2 regions of the Bradyrhizobium sp. BLXBL-03 genome follow, and region 2 is predicted to be linked to the other one. Evidence: riboswitches for the same ligand, from Rfam matches in the RefSeq annotation. Region 2 holds a riboswitch; the other holds the start of a gene.
The links. Region 2 has a riboswitch for ZMP and ZTP ahead of purH (bifunctional phosphoribosylaminoimidazolecarboxamide formyltransferase/IMP cyclohydrolase). Riboswitches for the same ligand answer to the same signal wherever they lie in the genome.
Positions count from the first base shown of each region.

Region 1: another riboswitch for ZMP and ZTP. It lies ahead of glyA (serine hydroxymethyltransferase); the one in region 2 lies ahead of purH (bifunctional phosphoribosylaminoimidazolecarboxamide formyltransferase/IMP cyclohydrolase).

Region 1 covers NZ_CP182470.1:5,383,773-5,387,417, forward strand. Annotated here, with positions in the region: gene ACNJX9_RS25990 (hypothetical protein) at 1-121, shown strand, start outside; gene ACNJX9_RS25995 (hypothetical protein) at 632-913, shown strand; gene glyA (serine hydroxymethyltransferase) at 966-2,243, opposite strand; ZMP/ZTP riboswitch at 2,278-2,363, opposite strand; partial or broken gene ACNJX9_RS26005 (DMT family transporter) at 2,490-2,762, opposite strand; gene ACNJX9_RS26010 (hypothetical protein) at 2,851-3,039, shown strand; gene ACNJX9_RS26015 (excinuclease ABC subunit A) at 3,126-3,645, shown strand, end outside.
Region 2 covers NZ_CP182470.1:332,340-335,984, forward strand. Annotated here, with positions in the region: gene ACNJX9_RS01605 (heparinase II/III family protein) at 1-943, shown strand, start outside; ZMP/ZTP riboswitch at 1,003-1,084, shown strand; gene purH (bifunctional phosphoribosylaminoimidazolecarboxamide formyltransferase/IMP cyclohydrolase) at 1,109-2,701, shown strand; gene ACNJX9_RS01615 (MFS transporter) at 2,813-3,645, opposite strand, start outside.

The DNA.
Region 1 (3,645 bases), 3.4 Mb from region 2:
AGATGCACTGCTTGGCAAAGAGGTCCGGTTCTGGCCCGAAGGCGAAGATCGCAATGGCATCCGCCATTTCAGCAGTCGAGGCCAGACTGGACAGAGTGGCGACGTGCCCAAATCGACGTGAATGACCCACGGCGGACCATCGACGAGGTCGCGTATGGGGAGGCATCACGGTACTCAGCGCCAGATCAGGCAAGGAAACAAATTGTCAACCACCGCGTGCAATCATCGAGAGTGCGGTCAGCCCTTAGGCATTGGTACTCTCCATGATGTTCGTCTTTGCCTCTCTCGGCATTCAACAGTCGGCTTGGCCAGTCCAATTGATGCACCAGACGGAAGGCCGTCGCACTAGTTTGCTTCGTGCTCGCCCTGTTCTTGAAGAGGGTTGCAATCTGCGTTGTGGTGGCAGTCATCGGCGGAAGTAGCTCGGGCGTCGGCATCGTCATGCCGCTCGAACTGGCTCCATTTTCTTCGGAGCGCGCGGCGAAGTCATGTTGGCTTCGGTTCTGTTGATCTTCGCATACCCTATCGCGGTCGTATTGTTCATCGTGCTCTTTCTGGTCATGATGGAACCCACGCGGGATAAGGTCTTCAACTCTTGAGCAAGCGAGGCGGCTCTGCGAAGGTTGATGAAATGGACGTCCCGCTGATCGAAAACAAGTTGAGGCGCCTTGGTCGCGGCGTTGTCCCAAAACCGACGAGATATATCGTCACTGCGGTCTATCTCTCTTGTCTTGTTCTGGACGTGGCCGCCGCCTTCGGATTGGGATTGCAATCGCAGAGATTTGCTAGTCTTGCCTGTGCGATGCGGCCATTTGGTTCGCTCGCATCACCTTTTTTCGCAGATGAGCTTTCAGCTAAGTTTGCGCTCGGACTGCTGCTTGAACTTCACGGTGCTGAAACAAGCGGTCACTGAGACCTTTCCCGGCAATCGGACACTTCCGCCTCCGGCGCGGGGGGACGGCCGATCAGCTCGCTCCGGACCCGGACACCACACCTGGGACAGGGAAGGCGCGGCACATCTCCACGCACTCTGACCTGAGGCGCGCGAGGACCGCATCGTCGCCGTTGGCCCGCAGCGCAGCCGCAATGAACTCGCCGATGCGACGCATTTCGGTCTCTCCCATGCCACGCGTGGTCGCCGCCGGTGTCCCGAGGCGAACTCCACTCGGCCTGAGCGGCGGGCGCGGATCGTCTGGAATAACCTGCTTGTTCGTGGTGATGGCTATGGCGTCGAGCACCTCCTCGGCGGCTCGCCCGTCGAGTCCGACGGACGCTGCCGTATCGACGACCATCATGTGATTGTCGGTCCCGTCCGTCACCAGCTTCATGCCGCGCTCCATCAGTGTGTCGGCGAGAACCTTCGCGTTGCGCAAGACCTGCCGCGCGTAACCCTGGAAATCCGGGGTCGCCGCCCTTTTGAGCGTCACGGCAATCCCGGCCACGACATTCATGTGAGGTCCGCCCTGGAGACCTGGAAAGACGGACGCATCGATCCGCCCCGCAATTTCCCTCCGGCACAGGATGATCCCGCCTCGGGGGCCGCGCAGCGTCTTGTGCGATGTCGTTGTCATGACGTCGAAGCCGGCATCAAGCGGATTGCGCATGACATCAGCGGCAACCAATCCGCCATAATGGCTGACGTCAGCCATCGTGAGCGCGCCAACTTCGTCGGCAACGCTTTTGAAAGCGACATAGTCGAGGTCGCGCGGATAGGAGCTGTAGCCGCACAAAACCATCTTCGGACGCGCTTTACGCGCAATTGCGCGCAATTCGTCGAAATCGATCGCGCCTGATGATGGGGTCGTCTTGTAGCGCATGAAGTTGAACAAACGCCCCATGTGGGACACCGGCGCGCCGTGGGTGAGATGGCCGCCATGGGAGAGGTCCATGGCGAGAATGGTGTCGCCGGGATTCAACAGGCCGAGATAGACGGCCTGATTCATCGGTGATCCCGAAAGCGGCTGAACGTTGGCGTGCTCGGCACGAAACAGCGAGCAGGCCCGCTGCCGTGCGAGGTTCTCGATTTCGTCCGTATAGTGCTGGCCGCCGTAATATCTGCGTCCAGGATATCCCTCGGAATATTTGTTGGTGAAGACCGATCCGAGCAGTTCGAGCACCTCCGGATAGGTGTAATTCTCCGACGGAATCAGTTCGATGCCGTCCTGTTGACGGCGCTCCTCCCCCGCGAGGGCGGCGGCGATCTCAGAATCGTTGATCGACAGTTCGTTGCGAAATGAAGGCATGCTCGGGCTCCTCAACACGCTGTTGTTCCAGCAGATGGGTTGCCCAGGCGATCGGCGTCGGAACCATTCGCGCTTCACCGTGGTCGTTTCCACGTTAGCTCGCCAGTCGCGCGAACGGACGAATGAGCACGGGGCTCTTCGCAAAGGAAAGTTAGCCGACCTGCGAGCCGTCTGCAACTGCCAGTTCGTGCGGCCGCGGCTCACCCCTGGCGGACAAGCTATCCGCGTACGAGTCATGCCCGTGATGAGACACACAACGCCGATTCCTCGCAGGACCGTGATGGGCTGTCGCGGCAAGCCGAAGAAGCCGAGTTGGTCGAATGCCAGTGAGCTCAGCAATTGCCCGACGATGATGAGCGTTGCCACTGACGTGACGCCAAGCCGGGGCACCATGGCGATGCTGGTGGCAATGAACATCGCACCGAAGATGCCGCCCGTCCACGCCCTCCTAACTCGTAGAGGGACTACATCGCGGGAGAGCAGCCCGGCGGAGAAGGAACAAAGCCCAGGCGATCTCATTGGAAATCTACGGCTGAGCAGGATAGCCCCGAAAGCTGGATAAGAAACTATTCCTGGAGGAGCGTCCTCACGACGAAGGGAGCAACCAATGGATCACGAGCGAAAATCATCGGAAGCCGGAAAGCGGGCCGCTGAGGGCTTGCGCGAGGCAGCTGCCAAGGACGAAGCGAAACGCGAGAGCAAGACGGGGCAGGATCTCGCCAAGGGCGCTGATCGCTTCGAAGAACGCTCAAGAAGCTCCGACGGACGAAGCGCAGAAGACAAACAAAGAGGGTAGATGCCAGCGGCGGCCAGACCGCGACCCGTTTCTTTGGATCGTGGGGACTTTGACGCAGTTGTCGTCCCGAGGACGACGGGACGAGCATGGACCAGAAGGTGCACAAACCAAGCGCGCGCTCGCAGCAATCGGCTCCGGGATTTGTCAGGGTGCGCGGGGCGCGCGAGCACAATCTGAAGAACCTGGACGTCGACATTCCCCGGGACGCGCTGGTCGTGTTCACCGGCGTATCCGGCTCCGGAAAATCGTCTCTGGCATTCGGGACGCTGTATGCCGAGGCGCAACGGCGCTACCTGGAATCCGTGTCGCCCTACGCCCGTCGCCTGTTCCACCAGATGGCTGTGCCTGAGGTGGACGAGGTCGAAGGGCTGCCTCCGGCGGTGGCGCTGCAGCAGCAGCGGGGATCGTCGACCACGAGATCGAGCGTCGGCAGCGTCACGACGCTGTCGAACCTTTTGCGCATGCTCTATTCGCGCGCCGGCGACTATCCGAAGTCGCAACCTCTGCTTTATGCCGAGTCGTTCTCGCCCAATTCAGCGGAAGGGGCCTGCCCGAAGTGCCATGGCCTCGGGCGCGTCTACGACGTGACCGAACGCTCGATGGTGC
Region 2 (3,645 bases):
GATGCCGATGCTGCGCTTCTTCCGGCACGGCGACGGCAATTTCGCTTTGTTCAACGGCATGAGCGCGACGCCATCGGATCTGCTCGCGACGTTGCTCGCCTATGATGATACCCATGGCGCGCCGATGGCGAACATGCCGCACACCGGCTTCCAGCGCCTCGATGCCGGCCCCACCACTGTCATCGTCGACACCGGCGCGCCGCCGCCGCCCGGCGTCAGCCACGACGCGCATGCCGGTTGCCTGTCGTTCGAACTGTCCTCCGGCATCAGCCGCATCGTCACCAATTGCGGCATGCCGACCACAGGCCGCGACAATTGGCGGCCGTTTGCGCGCGGCACCGCGGCGCATTCGACGCTGACTTATCACGACACCTCGTCCTGCCAATTCGTCGAGATGTCGGCGATGAAGCGGCTGCTGCACGGCGCGCCTGTCATCAGCGGCCCTCATGAGGTCGAGAGCTATCGCGAGGTCGTCGAGGGCGGCACGCTGCTGACGACCTCGCACAATGGCTATCTCGCCAAGTTCGGCGTGATCCATCGGCGCGTGCTGATGGTCGCCAATGACGGCACGCGGATCGACGGCGAGGACACGCTGTCGCCGCCGCAAGGCGCGCGGCTCAAGGGCGCTGACGCCGATTTCGCGCTGCGCTTTCATCTGCATCCCGCGGTGAAAGCGAGCCGGCTGTCGGATGCGCGCGGCGTCATGCTGGTGCTGCCGAACCGCGACGTCTGGACCTTCGAGGCCATGGACGACAAGGTCGAGCTCGAGGACAGCGTGTTCCTGGCCGGCAATGACGGCCCGCGTCGCACCGCCCAGATCGTGATCCGCCAGGATGCCCGCCAGGCGCCTACGATCCGCTGGAGCTTTGTGCGCTCCACCGCCTCGCCCGCGGTCACCAATGCCCGCCGCAACGCGCGGCGGGAGCCGGAACTTCCGCTGTAGACGCACTCGATTCGGTCCCATCTCGTCGTTGTGAAAACGGTCAAAAGCTGCTATCGAGCGCTCGTTCGCGCGACTGGCGACCTTGGATGGAGCACCATCGGGAAGCGCGACACGTATCCGCCGCGCGCCTGGGCATAGACACTCCCTGAACAGAGGATCTTGCTCATGACTGACCATCCCCGCCGCGTCACCCGCGCCCTGCTCTCCGTCTCCGACAAATCGGGCCTGACCGAGTTCGCCAAGGCGCTTGCCGCGCATGACGTCGAGCTGGTCTCGACTGGCGGCACCGCAAAGGCGATCGCCGCGGCCGGCCTCAAGGTGAAGGATGTCTCGGACCTCACCGGCTTCCCCGAGATGATGGATGGCCGCGTCAAGACGCTGCATCCGAAGGTGCATGGCGGCCTGCTCGCAATTCGCGACAACAAGGAACATGCCGAGGCGATGAAGGCGCACGGCATCGCGCCGATCGATCTCCTCGTCGTCAACCTCTATCCGTTCGAGGCCACCGTCGACAAAGGCGCCGGCTTCGAGGATTGCATCGAGAATATCGACATCGGCGGTCCCGCGATGATCCGCGCCGCCGCGAAGAACCATGACGACGTCGCGGTCGTGGTCGAGGCGGACGACTACAAGGCCGTGCTCGACGAGCTCGCTGCCAACAACGGCGCGACCACGCTGAAGCTGCGCCGGCGGCTTGCGGCAAAGGCCTATGCCCGCACCGCGGCCTATGACGCCGCCATTTCCAACTGGTTCAACCGGCAGCTCGGGATTGACGCACCCGACTTCCGCGCCTTTGGCGGCAGACTGATCCAGTCGCTGCGCTACGGCGAGAACCCGCACCAGACCGCGGCGTTTTACGCGACGCCCGACAAGCGCCCGGGCGTTTCGACCGCGCGGCAGCTCCAGGGCAAGGAGCTCTCCTACAACAACATCAACGACACCGACGCGGCCTATGAGTGCATCGGCGAGTTCGACACCAAGCGCACTGCCGCCTGCGTCATCGTCAAGCACGCCAACCCTTGCGGCGTCGCTGAAGGCGCGAACCTCGTCGAGGCCTATCGCAAGGCGCTGGCCTGCGATTCCACCTCCGCCTTCGGCGGCATCATCGCGATGAACCGGCCGCTCGATGCCGACACCGCGCGCGAGATCACGAAGATCTTCACCGAGGTCATCATCGCGCCTGACGCCAGCGAAGAGGCGATCGCCATCATCGGCGGCAAGAAAAACCTGCGCCTGCTGCTCGCAGGCAGCCTGCCCGATCCCCGCGCGCCGGGCCTCACGGCGAAGACGGTGGCCGGCGGGCTTCTGGTGCAGAGCCGCGACAACGCCGTGGTCGACGACATGACGTTCAAGGTCGTCACCAAGCGCGCGCCGACCGAAACCGAAATGCGCGACCTGAAGTTCGCGTTCCGGGTGGCAAAGCACGTCAAGTCCAACACCATCATCTACGCCAAGGATCTCGCCACCGTCGGCATCGGCGCGGGCCAGATGAGCCGTGTCGATTCAGCCCGGATCGCGGCACGCAAGGCGCTGGATGCGGCCAACGAGCTGAAGCTGGCGGAGCCGCTGACCAAGGGCTCGGTGGTGGCGTCGGACGCGTTCTTCCCGTTTGCCGACGGCATGCTCGCCTGTATCGAGGCCGGCGCCACCGCGGTGGTGCAGCCCGGCGGCTCCATGCGCGATGACGAGGTGATCAAGGCCGCCGACGAGCATGGCATCGCCATGGTGTTCACGGGGACAAGGCACTTCCGGCACTGATCTCACCGCCGTCATTCCGGGGCGCGCGCAGCGCGAACCCGGAATCTCACGCAACAACCTCTTAATTCCGGGTTCATCGCTCCGCGATGCCCCGGAATGACGATGGAGAGGCTACTCCCGCACCCGCATCAACAACGCGAATCCCGTCACGAAAAACACGACCAGCACGGCCATGCCGGCCTTCTGGCTGGCGGTGGCCGCGGTGATCACGCCGATCAGCAGCGGGCCGATGAAGGACGTTACCTTCCCGGTCAGCGCGAACAGGCCAAAATACTGGGCGATGCGATCCTTCGGCGCGAGACGGATCAGCAGCGTGCGCGAGGCCGCCTGAAGCGGACCGCCGGCCGCGCCGATCAGGCAGCCGAGCACGATATAGGCACGCTCGGCGGCGGCGCCGAACAATGGCCCGCCGGGCACCGGCGGCGCGACCCTGACGAACAACACGCTGTCCTTGTCCACCAGCAGGATCGCCGCGACCGAAAGCAGCAGGATCAACATGCTGCCGGCGATGACGCGCTTCGGACCAAGGTAGTCATCGAGCTTGCCGCCGAGCCAGGCACCAAAGGTGCCGGCGATGGCGAGGATGATGCCGAACGTGCCGATCTGGATCGTGTGCCAGCCAAAGGTGCCGGCCGCATAGATGCCACCGAAGGCGAACAGCGAGACAAGACCATCCGTGTAGATCATGTTGGCAAGCAGAAACGCGGCGAGCGATTTCTGCTGCGGCAGATCCTGCAGCGATTGCTTGAGATCAGCCAGTCCTTCGTGCAGCGCCTCGCGCACCGGGCGCTTCGCCGGATAATCCGGCGTGAACAAGAACATCGGCGTTACGAAAACGATGAACCAGAGCCCGGTCAAAGGTCCCGCAGCACGATCTCCTTCATGGGTGACGGGATCGAGTCCGAACAGCGGCGTGAAGCCGAGCAGCGTGCGGCCCGTCTCGG